4 regions of the Pantoea sp. At-9b genome follow, and region 1 is predicted to be linked to each of the others. Evidence: predicted binding sites of a transcription regulator. Region 1 holds the regulator's gene; each other region holds the start of a gene.
What was found. Region 1 encodes CRP, which controls carbon source genes, mostly activating them, when cyclic AMP is high. Its sites were predicted from a motif close to ATGTGANNNNNNTCACAT; they were not measured.
Positions count from the first base shown of each region.

Region 1 (3,156 bases):
TCAAAAGCTGGTGCGCGATACCAGTGAACGCGGCCATTCACGCGAAGCGGTGATGGATTCGGTGGTACGTTCGATGGAGGATTACATCAACTTCATCACCCCACAGTTCTCGCGTACCCACATCAACTTCCAGCGCGTGCCGACCGTCGACACGTCGAACCCGTTTGCCGCGCGTGAAATTCCGTCCCTGGATGAAAGCTTTGTGGTGATCCATTTCCGTGGACTGGAAGGCATTGCCTTCCCTTACCTGCTGGCGATGATTCAGGATTCCTTTATCTCGCATATGAACACCCTGGTGGTGCCCGGCGGCAAAATGGGGCTGGCGATGGAGCTGATTATGACGCCGCTGGTGCAACGCCTGATTGAAGGCAAACGCATCAAGTAAGCCAAATTTTTCGTAGCGGCGCGATTTATCACGCGATCCCGGAATCGCTGCGGGAAAAATCGGCGCGATAAATCGCCTGACCGTGCATGCTGCACGAAAAAATCCGCGCGATAAATCGCGCCGCTACGTTCGTGCTAAAGTTCAACCACCTCATAGCTGTGGGTAATTTCTACCCCTTTGCCCAGCATAATCGCCACCGAGCAATACTTCTCCGCCGACAGATCAACCGCCCGCGCCACCGCTTTGTCGCCCAGCGCTTTGCCGCTGACAATAAAATGCAGGTTGATATGTGTGAAAATGCGTGGTGCTTCTTCACGACGTTCCGAGGTCAGTTTTACCTCACAATCCGCCACGTCATTGCGCCCTTTTTGCAGGATCGACACCACATCAATCGCGCTGCAACCGCCCGCAGCCATCAGCACCATCTCCATCGGACTCGGTGCTTTGTCGCCCGAATTGCCATCCATTAATATCTGATGACCTGATGAGGATTCTCCGAGAAAGGTAAGCCCTTCCACCCATTTGACCCGTGCCTGCATTATTCTTTCTCCTGAATCGGCTGATTTGCCGCCAGAGTACGCTTTCACCTGAGAAACAGCAATCCAGACTAATCGCCCTTTTGCTGAAGCGAGACAACAGAAGACAGCTAGCAAAAGCTGTGCTACAAACAGTGCTGAAAATATTTTCGTCGCAATAGACGAAGGCGGGAAGAATCAGAAGCCTGGCTTAAGAGTCCACCCGAATAATTTTCCTTTACAGGAAGCGCTCTACGATTTCACCGCCTGACAGGGAAAACTGCCCCCTGTGTTTTGGGCACGATTACAACAGAGGATAATAGCGAATGGTTCTCGGCAAACCGCAAACAGACCCTACACTCGAATGGTTCCTGTCCCATTGCCATATTCACAAATATCCATCCAAAAGCACCCTGATTCATCAGGGTGAGAAAGCGGAAACGCTCTACTACATCGTGAAAGGTGCCGTTGCGGTGCTGATTAAAGATGAAGAAGGCAAAGAGATGATCCTCTCCTACCTCAATCAGGGGGATTTCATCGGCGAGCTTGGCCTGTTTGAAGAAGGTCAGGAACGCAGTGCCTGGGTTAGAGCGAAAACTGCCTGCGAAGTGGCTGAAATTTCCTACAAAAAATTCCGTCAGCTGATTCAGGTAAACCCGGATATTTTAATGCGTCTTTCGGCGCAGATGGCGCGTCGCCTGCAGGTGACATCAGAAAAAGTAGGCAACCTTGCCTTCCTTGATGTGACCGGCCGCATTGCGCAGACGCTGCTCAATCTGGCCAAGCAGCCTGATGCCATGACCCACCCGGACGGGATGCAGATCAAAATCACCCGTCAGGAAATTGGTCAGATCGTCGGCTGCTCACGCGAGACAGTTGGCCGTATTCTGAAAATGCTGGAAGATCAAAACCTGATCTCCGCACATGGTAAAACCATCGTCGTTTACGGCACCCGCTAATTTCTTCTCACCCACGGCGTGATGGCAGCATCGCGCCGTTTTTGTCTGCGATGAGCTGATGTGGCGTCGAATCATCTATCATCCCGAGGTTAACTACGCCCTGCGGCAAACGCTGGTGCTGTGCCTGCCCGTGGCTCTCGGCTGGCTGTTTGGCGATCTGCAAAAAGGCTTGCTGTTTTCCTTAGTGCCGGCCTGCTGCAACATCGCCGGTCTTGATACGCCGCATAAACGTTTCTTCAAACGCCTGGTTATTGGCGGTTCCCTGTTTGCGACCGGCAGCTTCCTGATTCAATGGCTGACGGATTATCACGTCCCCTTGCCGCTGATTCTGCTGGTGCTGCCGTTATTAGTCGGTGTGACCGGCGAGATCAGCCCGTTGCATGGCCGCTTGCTGCCCGCCACGCTGATCGCCTCCATCTTTACCCTGAGCCTGGTAGGCCGCATGCCTATCTGGGTACCACCGCTGCTCTACATTGGCGGCACCTTGTGGTACGGGCTGTTTAACTGGTTCTGGTTCTGGCTGTGGAAAGAGCAGCCGATGCGCGAGTCGCTGAGCCTGTTGTACCGTGAGCTGGCGGATTATTGCGATGCCAAATATACCCTGCTGACCCAGTTGACCGACCCGGAGAAAGCGCTGCCTCCGTTGCTGGCACGCCAACAGAAAGCGGTGGATCTGATCACCACCTGCTATCAGCAAATGCACATGCTGTCGGCCAGCCGGGATAACAGCCATAAACGCCTGACGCGCGCTTTTCAGGTGGCGCTGGATTTGCAGGAACACATCTCCGTTAGCCTGCATCAGCCGGAAGAAGTGCAAAAGCTGGTGGAGCAAAGCCATGCCGAGGCGGTGATTCGCTGGAATGCCAAAACCATCTCCGCCCGCCTGCGTCTGCTGGCCGATGCCATTCTGTATCACCAGTTGCCGGACCGTTTTCAAATGGATAAGCAACTGGGTGCGCTGGAAAAAATTGCCCGTCAGCACCCGGACAATCCGGTGGGTAACTTCTGTCTGTATCATTTCAGCCGCATTGCGCGCGTGTTGCGTACCCAGAAACCGCTGTATACCCGTGACCTGATGGCCGATCGCCAACGCCGCCTGCCGTTTTTTCCGGCGCTGCGCAGCTATCTGTCGCTGAAATCGCCCGCCTTGCGTACCGCGGCCCGCTTTGCCGTGATGCTGATGTTTGGCAGCGCGCTGGCGCTGTTCTTTAACATCCCCAAACCTTACTGGATTCTGATGACCACCATGTTCGTCAGCCAGAATGGCTACAGCGCCACGCGGGTGAGGATTCAACAC
Region 1 covers NC_014837.1:3,998,213-4,001,368, forward strand. Annotated here, with positions in the region: gene PAT9B_RS18505 (phosphoribulokinase) at 1-385, shown strand, start outside; gene PAT9B_RS18510 (OsmC family protein) at 520-924, opposite strand; gene crp (cAMP-activated global transcriptional regulator CRP) at 1,227-1,859, shown strand; gene PAT9B_RS18520 (YccS/YhfK family putative transporter) at 1,918-3,156, shown strand, end outside.

Region 2 (3,156 bases), 1.4 Mb from region 1:
TTTTGTTTGCGAGCTCTATGTGCTGGGGTTTTTAAGCATCATTATGGTCTTTGCCTGGATTGGCTCGCAGTACGATCGCGTGCTGGGCTTCACCACGCTGACGCTGATTTTAACCCTGACAGCGGTGTTTCTCAGCAGCCTGCGCGCCGCTGGATTCCAGTTCCTGCCGATCGCACTGGGCAACGTGGTGATGATGCTGGCCTATGGCAACCTGTTAAATGCCTTTAAGGTATTTTGTAACAAGCCGCTTGGCCTGAGTTGGCTGGCAGGCGCGCTCCTCTGGGCCATTCTGTGTATTTTCCCGGCCTTTTATTTCAGCATGCCGAAACGCGTGTTGGTGGTTTGCCTGCTGTGTATCATTTACACCGGAGCATTAATTCAACTGCTATGGCGCGCACGCGCCTCCCTCACCGTCACGTTTTGGCCTGCGCAGATGTTGTTGTGGATACATCTGCTGTTCCATGTCGCGCGGATTTTCCTCGATGATGCGGTCGCTACCCCAGTACACGGGGCCATTGGTGGTTCCAGTTTTTCCGTTTACGTCATTCTGGAGTCGATTTTATTTGTGATTGGTCTGACGTTTACCATTCTGGCAATGGTCAATGAGCGGACGCAAATCGCGCATAAACTGGCATCACTGCATGATCCCCTGACCAGCGTGTGGAACCGCCGCGCATTATTTGCCCAAGCGGAAAAAATCATTGCGCGCCGTTTGCGTCAGCAACTGCCCTTCACGGCAGTATTATTCGACCTTGATCACTTCAAAAGCATTAATGACCGTTACGGTCACCAGCAGGGTGATCGGGTCTTAATTGATTTTTGCCAGATCGCTCAGAGCTTATTGCCTGAGGAAGGTCAGTTTGCCCGTCTGGGCGGGGAGGAATTTGCCGCGATTCTACCCGGCGACAGTGAGCAGGCTCAGATGGTGTGTGAACGCATTCGTGTCGCAACACAGTTATCGCTGCCGGATAATATCAGCTATACCGTCAGTATCGGTTACGCGACCTCCAGCCAGGAAGATCTTCACTTCCCGACATTGCTGGCGCTGGCGGATGAAGCACTGTATCGCGCAAAAGCCAGTGGCCGTAACCGCACCGAACAATATCTGACGCAGTTACAGCCATTTAATCAGGCTACGCTGGTGTAGCTTACGAGTGGTGGGTGTTGCGGCGGCAACGTTTATCGCCGTAGTGGCGCAGCCAAAAATAGCGATCTTCCACTTTTTCACGCCCGCTCACGCGTGCGCCCACCAACCACAATAATGCGCCGATAAAGATGCTGAACATCGCACCATGCGCGAGGAATTGTGGCAGATTTAAAGACGGTATTTGATTAATGATCGAGTAACCGACACCGAGTACCATGGTGAGTAAACCGAGACACATCAGGCCGTTACCGATATAGCGAGAGTGATGACGTTTCATAATTCACCTCCATCCTTTTCAGCAATGCCAAAAACAGCACATAAGGTTAACTAGCCATAAGTGTAGGCAATGACCTGTGGATAAGATGCGTACAGGATCACACATCTTTCACAATCCTGACGAAACTTTACCGCTTATCGGGTTGATTTCGATAGAAAATGATAAGTAACGTAACGGCACTATTCCTCACCTGCGCCCTTTGTCATCTCCCCTGCCACGCAGTAAACTACGCCCTTTCGTGGTCGAGACAGGATAATCATCGTGAGCAGCATTAAACTGATTGTGGGACTGGCAAATCCCGGTGCGGAGTATGCCGCTACGCGCCATAACGCAGGCGCCTGGTATGTGGATCTGCTGGCGGAGCGCAACAATCAGTCTCTGAAAGACGAACCCAAATTCTTTGGCTATACCGCCCGATTATCACTGGCAGGTGAAGATGTACGTCTGTTGGTTCCCACCACCTTTATGAACCTGAGTGGTAAGGCGGTGGCAGCGATGGCGACTTTCTATCGGATTGCGCCAGAGGAAATTTTAGTGGCGCACGATGAACTGGATCTGCCGCCGGGTGTGGCGAAATTCAAACAAGGCGGCGGCCACGGCGGGCACAATGGCCTGAAAGACATCATCAGCAAATTGGGCAACAACAATAATTTTCACCGTTTGCGTGTTGGCATTGGTCACCCCGGCGACCGCAATAAAGTCACCGGATTCGTGCTGGGTAAACCCCCTGCCAGTGAGCAGAAACTGATTGATGATGCCGTGGATGAAGCGGTGCGCTGCACCGAACTGTGGTTGAAAGAAGATAAAATCAAGGCGATGAACCGCCTGCACGCTTTCAAAGCCGGTTAAGGTCAAATCCCGCGCCGCAGAGGGCTAAATCTGTGTATAATGCGCGAAAATTTTTGAATCTGTCAGCGTTGCCGGTCAACGCTGCACACTCAGCGAGAAAGGTAATCAGATCATGGGATTTAAATGCGGTATTGTGGGCCTGCCGAACGTCGGTAAATCTACCCTGTTCAACGCGCTGACCAAAGCGGGTATTGAAGCAGCCAACTTTCCGTTCTGCACCATCGAGCCGAACACGGGTGTCGTGCCTATGCCCGATCTGCGCCTTGACCAACTGAGCGAGATCGTTAAACCGCAACGCGTCGTGCCAACGACGATGGAATTCGTGGATATCGCTGGCCTGGTTGAAGGCGCGTCCAAAGGTGAAGGTCTGGGCAACAAATTCCTGACCAACATTCGTGAAACGGATGCTATCGGCCACGTGGTGCGCTGCTTCGAGAATGAAAACATTATCCACGTCGCGGGCAAAGTAAACCCGGCAGAAGATATCGATATCATTAACACCGAACTGGCACTGTCGGACCTCGACACCTGTGAACGTGCTATCCAGCGCGTGCAGAAAAAAGCCAAAGGTGGCGACAAAGACGCCAAAGCTGAGCTGGCGGCGCTGGAAAAGTGCCTGCCGCATCTGGAAAATGCTGGCATGCTGCGTTCACTGGATCTGGATGCCGACGAGAAGGCCGCCATCCGTTACCTCAGCTTCCTGACGCTGAAGCCGACCATGTATATCGCTAACGTCAACGAAGATGGCTTCGAGAACAACCCTTACCTCGACCAGGTCCGTGCGATTGCAGACGCGGAAGGTTCGGTCGTTGTGCCGGTTTGCGCCGCAGTTGAGTCAGATATCGCGGAGCTGGAAGATGATGAGCGCGCTGAGTTTATGGCG
Region 2 covers NC_014837.1:2,555,654-2,558,809, forward strand. Annotated here, with positions in the region: gene PAT9B_RS11865 (GGDEF domain-containing protein) at 1-1,147, shown strand, start outside; gene ychH (stress-induced protein YchH) at 1,149-1,424, opposite strand; gene pth (aminoacyl-tRNA hydrolase) at 1,686-2,273, shown strand; gene ychF (redox-regulated ATPase YchF) at 2,386-3,156, shown strand, end outside.
Region 2: pth (aminoacyl-tRNA hydrolase) is a predicted target of CRP. The motif match lies at 1,510-1,527, and genes of this name have one in related genera.

Region 3 (3,156 bases), 1.2 Mb from region 1:
CAACTCGCCGTTCTGCCAGGACGGTTCGCCGTTCCAAAGCTCACCGATGTGCCAGGGTGGCGGCGGAGATAACAGCGGCGGCGGTGATAATACCCAGCAGGAGAAATTCCGCGCGCTGGGTTCTGGCGTGGTGATTAACGCCGATAAAGGCTACGTGGTGACCAACAACCACGTGGTAGAGAATGCCACTAAAATTCAGGTGCAGCTGAGCGATGGCCGTCGTTATGACGCGAAAGTCATCGGTAAAGATCCGCAGTCGGATATTGCGTTGATCCAGCTGCAAGACGCGAAAAACCTGACGGCGATTAAGATTGCTGATTCAGACAACCTGCGGGTTGGCGACTACACCGTGGCGATTGGTAACCCCTATGGCCTCGGCGAAACCGTCACCTCAGGGATTGTTTCAGCGCTGGGCCGTAGTGGCCTGAACGTTGAAAACTATGAGAACTTTATCCAGACCGATGCCGCGATTAACCGTGGTAACTCGGGCGGTGCGTTGGTGAACCTCAACGGTGAGTTGATTGGTATCAACACCGCGATTCTGGCACCGGACGGTGGCAACATCGGTATTGGTTTCGCCATCCCTAGTAATATGGTGAAAAACCTCAGCGCGCAGATGGTCGAGTACGGCCAGGTGAAACGCGGTGAGCTGGGGATTATGGGGACTGAGCTGAACTCCGAGCTGGCGAAAGCGATGAAAGTCGATGCGCAGCGCGGTGCCTTCGTCAGCCAGGTGCTGCCAAATTCAGCCGCCGCGAAAGCCGGTATCAAAGCCGGTGATGTGGTGGTGTCGATGAATGGTAAACCGCTGACCAGCTTCGCGGCACTGCGTGCTGAAGTCGGTTCGCTGCCGGTGGGCACCAAGTTGCAACTGGGCCTGCTGCGTGACGGCAAACCTGTGAGCGTCACTGTGGAGTTGCAGCAAAGCACCCAGGAAAAAGTGCAGTCCGCCACCATCTACACCGGCATTGAAGGTGCAGACCTGAGCAATGTCGACAGCAATGGCCAGAAAGGCGTGCGTGTCGATAGCGTGAAAGCGGGCAGTGCTGCGGCACGCATCGGCCTGAAAAAAGGCGATGTGATCCTCGGTGTGAACCAGCAGGCGGTGGCGAATCTGGGCGAGTTACGCAAAATTCTCGACACCAAACCTTCGGTACTGGCGTTGAATGTGCAGCGCGGCGACAGCAGCCTGTACCTCCTGATGCAGTAATCTCTTGTAGCTAAGCCAAGGCGGACTTCGGTCCGCCTTTTTTATGCAGAAAACGTAGCGGCGCGATTTATCGCGCGGTTTATGAACCTGGTGCCAAAATTCACACGATAAATCGTGCCGCAACAAGCATCACAGATGTGACCTCCCCCGCAATTCCCGCAATCTCTGTCCGGCTATGTGCAGTTGCACAATGCCAGCTATGGAGTGGGCGCGTATTCTGTCCGCAGTTCCTTTTATCTGGAGTGATTAATGGCCACCTATCATCTTGATGCGCGACTGGCTCAGGACATTGTTGCCCGCACCATGCAAATTATTGACAGCAATGTCAACGTGATGGATGCCCGGGGGCGTATTATTGGCAGTGGCGACCGCGAGCGTATTGGCGAATTGCACGAAGGTGCGCTGCTGGTCCTGTCGCAGGGTAGGGTTGTGGACATCGATGAAGCGGTAGCTAAGCATCTGCATGGCGTAAGGCCCGGCATCAACCTGCCGCTGCGTATTGATGGTGAAATCGTTGGCGTTATTGGTTTGACCGGTCAACCGGTGGCGCTACGCCATTACGGTGAACTGGTGTGCATGACGGCAGAGATGATGCTGGAACAGGCACGCTTGCTGCATATGCTGGCCCAGGACAGCCGTCTGCGTGAGGAGCTGGTGCTGAATCTGGTGCGCAGTGAAACGTTGTCACCGGCGCTGAGCGAATGGTCGCAGCGGTTGGGGATCGATCTCAATCAACCGCGTGTGGTGGCGGTGGTGGAGGTGGACAGCGGGCAGCTGGGTGTCGATAGCGCCATGTCGGAATTGCAGCAGTTGCAAACGCTGCTGACCACGCCCGAGCGCGATAACCTGATTGCTATTGTCTCACTGACCGAAATGGTGGTACTGAAACCGGCCCTGAATGCCCACGGTCGTTATGATCAGGATGATCATCGTCGACGGGTTGAACAGCTACTGCATCGTATGAAGGAGAGCGGCCATTTACGCATGCGTATCGCCTTGGGTAACTATTTTACCGGCCCAGGCAGCATTGCGCGTTCTTACCGTACCGCCCGCACCACGATGATGGTCGGTAAGCAGCGCATGCCGGAACAACGCAGCTATTTTTATCAGGATCTGGTATTGCCGGTACTGCTCGATAGTTTACGCGGTGGCTGGCAGGCCAATGAGCTGGCCCGGCCGCTGGCGAAACTGAAAAATATGGACAGCAACGGCCTGCTGCGACGCACCTTGATCGCCTGGTTTAGTCATAACGTGCAACCGAGTGCGACGGCGCGCGCGTTGTTTATCCATCGCAATACGCTGGAGTATCGTCTGAATCGTATCTCTGAACTCACAGGGCTGAATTTGGGCAATTTCGACGACCGCCTGTTACTGTATGTGGCGTTGCAACTGGATGAGCAGGCTTGATGACACGCATCTGGGTCGTGGTCTTCGCGTTAGGGTTGTGCAGTGGTTGGAGCCAGGCGGCGGAGCTGGCCTTTCTCTCTCTGAGCGATCTACAACAGGTTAAACAACAGCTGGCGCAGCACCAGGCGGCAGCACCAACGCTGGCCGCGTGGCAACAATTGCAGCGTGAAGCGCAGCAGGCGTTGAAACATGCAGATCCCAGCGTCACCGATAAAGGGCTGATGCCGCCAAGCGGCTCGAAGCATGACTATCTCAGCCTGAGCGCCTATTGGTGGCCCGACGCTGCGCGACCCGCTGGTCTGCCGTGGCAACGGCGCGATGGTGTAGTGAATCCCGCCAGCAAAAATGATCAGAGCGATGGTGTGCGGCTGGCGCGTTTTACCGCCGATGTGCAGACATTGACCCTTGCCTGGTTCTTCTCGGGCGATCCGCGTTATGCCGCTAAAGCGCAGACGATGGTACGTCACTGGTTTATCGATCCAGTCAGCCGGATGAATCCCAACCTTAACTTTGCCCAAGGGGTGCCGGGCGTAGCCGAA
Region 3 covers NC_014837.1:866,614-869,769, forward strand. Annotated here, with positions in the region: gene degP (serine endoprotease DegP) at 1-1,210, shown strand, start outside; gene PAT9B_RS03795 (CdaR family transcriptional regulator) at 1,460-2,617, shown strand; gene PAT9B_RS03800 (alginate lyase family protein) at 2,617-3,156, shown strand, end outside.
Region 3: PAT9B_RS03795 (CdaR family transcriptional regulator) is a predicted target of CRP. The motif match lies at 1,346-1,363, and genes of this name have one in related genera.

Region 4 (3,156 bases), 970 kb from region 1:
GCGGCAGCCAGGGTTTCCATATCCAGATCTTCTTCCGGCTGCATTTTGCTCAGCAGTGCACGGTACATATCCAGATCGCTGCTTTCCAGCTGCTGCTGCACTTTGGCCGCGAATTTAGCCAGACGACGCTCACCCAGCAACTCCGCATTCGGCAGTTCAACTTCAGGAATGGTCAGCTTCATGGTGCGTTCGATGTTACGCAGCAGACGACGCTCACGGTTCTCAACGAACAGCAGCGCACGACCAGCACGGCCAGCACGACCGGTACGACCGATACGGTGAACGTAAGATTCTGCGTCCATCGGGATGTCGTAGTTAACAACCAGGCTGATACGCTCAACGTCCAGACCACGGGCCGCAACGTCGGTTGCGATCAGGATGTCCAGACGACCATCTTTCAGACGCTCCAGCGTCTGCTCACGCAGTGCCTGGTTCATGTCACCGTTCAGCGCTGCGCTGTTGTAACCGCTGCGCTCCAGCGCTTCAGCCACTTCCAGCGTTGCGTTTTTGGTACGCACGAAGATGATGGCCGCATCAAAGTCTTCCGCTTCCAGGAAACGAACCAGTGCGTCAGTTTTACGACCATAAGCGGTCCAGTAAGACTGAGAGATGTCCGGGCGAGTGGTTACGCTGGACTGAATGCGCACTTCCTGCGGATCTTTCATGAAACGCTTGGTAATACGACGAATCGCTTCTGGCATGGTGGCAGAGAACAGAGCGGTCTGATGACCTTCCGGGATCTGCGCCATAATGGTTTCGACGTCTTCAATGAAGCCCATGCGCAGCATTTCGTCGGCTTCGTCCAGCACCAGACCACGCAGGTTAGACAGATCAAGCGTACCGCGTTTCAGGTGGTCGAGCAGACGACCCGGGGTGCCCACCACAATCTGTGGACCCTGACGCAGTGCGCGCAGCTGTACGTCGTAACGCTGACCGCCGTACAGGGCCAGGACGTTTACGCCACGCATATGTTTAGAGAATTCGGTCGCTGCTTCAGCAACCTGCACCGCCAGCTCACGGGTCGGTGCCAGCACCAGAATCTGCGGTGCTTTCAAATTTGGATCAATGTTATTCAACAGCGGCAAAGAGAATGCTGCAGTTTTGCCACTACCGGTCTGTGCCATACCCAGCACGTCACGGCCAGCCAGCAGGTGCGGAATGCACTCAGCCTGGATCGGTGACGGCTTGACGTATCCCATGTCGTTAAGAGCAGACAGGATGGATTCGTTCAGGCCCAGATCAGCAAAAGTGGTTTGAATATCAGTCATGTAGTACACGTGCCTCTTAGATTGCGGCGGCCAGTCTACATAACTCGTCATGAAAATTTTCAGTCATTTTCATCGAAAAGTGTGAACCGGCTCAAATTAGAAGTTTCGACGAACAGAAAAGCCCTCATCCCGGAAGATGATGACTTAACGGGTAATTCAGGCAATAAAAGTTCGTCAGCTATTGCTGGTCAGATTCTGATAAATCGTCTTGTGCCTGGCCGAGTTGCGCCAGTTCCAACAATGCGTATCGGTGTTCAACAAAGTTGTTAACGTTGTTGGCGACCGCCAGTTTGAACAACGCTTTCGCGTCGTCCTTCTCCCCCAGACTTAGGTAGTGCTTACCTAAATAGAAGTTGGTTTCACTGAGATGTTCAGCGAGCGAGGTGTTATCCGTTGCGTCCGCCTTGAGACGTTCCATCAATGTTTTTTCACTGATGTCGCCCAGGTAGAACTCGACAATATTCCATCCCCATTGATCCCGAACCGCTTTGTCGTAACGCTGTTTCAGCGAAACTTTTGCTTTGTCGACATCCATCTCGCGTTCAACGAGGTAGAGCCACAAGCTACGGAATGGATCATTAGGATCGTCTTGATAAAACGCCAGCAGATCATCTTGCGCTAACTTGTATCGACCGCCGTAATAGAGGGCGATACCACGGTTTAAATGCGCATAGTTGTAAGTTGGATCAAGCTCAAGTACAGAATCAAACGCTTCATAGGCAGCATCAAAATTGCCTGCCTGCGTTAAATATATGCCGAGATAGTTGAACACCTCAGGCATATCCGGTCTGATAGACAGCGCTTGCGAAAAATCGTTCCGCGCTAATGCTCTCAGACCTAAGCTATCATACAACACTCCACGCTCATATAATAGCTGTGCGCGTTCATCATCGGTCAGGGCACGACTGGCAAGAATTTGTTCCATTCGCGCCAAAATCACTTCCTGCTGCAGTGTGGGCTGCAAAGGTACTGCCAGAACTTCGTTCTTACGCCAATTGGAGTTGCTGCATCCTGCCAGCGTCAAAGCTGTCGCAACAAAACACCAGCGCAAAAAAGGCTTCATTTCCCACTCCCGAATACAAACATTGGGATAACCATCCTGTCATCCGCCTGCTGTGCACAAGGATTCCCGCCCTCGCGATGATACAAACACCTCTCCCCGCCAAATGGCAGGGAGAGGCTAATCAGGCAACGCTTACTCGGCGTCAGGTGCATCGGTCGCAGCGGTGGTATCGATCGCCTGCGGTTTCTGCTCTGTCGCTTCTTTGATGCTCAGACGTACACGGCCCTGACGGTCCACTTCCAGTACTTTAACCGGAACTTCCTGGCCCATCTGCAGATAGTCGGTCACTTTCTCAACGCGCTTGTCAGCGATTTGAGAGATATGCACCAGACCTTCTTTGCCGCCGCCAATCGCAACAAAGGCACCGAAATCAACGATGCGGGTCACTTTACCGGTGTAAACGCGGCCCACTTCGATCTCTGCGGTGATCTCTTCGATACGGCGAATGGCTTCTTTCGCTTTCAGACCATCGGTCGCGGCGATTTTCACGGTGCCATCATCTTCGATTTCAATGGTAGTACCGGTTTCTTCCGTCAGCGCACGGATGACCGAACCGCCTTTACCGATCACATCTTTGATCTTGTCAGAATTGATCTTGATGGTGTAAATGCGCGGTGCGAATTCAGAGATCTCCTGACGCGGCGTGCTGATGGCCTGCTCCATCACGCTCAGAATGTGCAGACGTGCACCCTTAGCCTGATTCAGAGCAACCTGCATGATCTCGCGGGTGATCCCTTCGATTTTAATATCCATCTGCAGCGCGGTCACACCATCACGGCTACCGGCCACTTTGAAGTCCATGTCGCCGAGGTGATCTTCGTCACC
Region 4 covers NC_014837.1:597,666-600,821, reverse strand. Annotated here, with positions in the region: gene PAT9B_RS02635 (DEAD/DEAH family ATP-dependent RNA helicase) at 1-1,268, opposite strand, end outside; gene yrbN (protein YrbN) at 1,285-1,341, opposite strand; gene nlpI (lipoprotein NlpI) at 1,447-2,331, opposite strand; gene pnp (polyribonucleotide nucleotidyltransferase) at 2,464-3,156, opposite strand, start outside.
Region 4: yrbN (protein YrbN) is a predicted target of CRP. The motif match lies at 1,348-1,365, and genes of this name have one in related genera.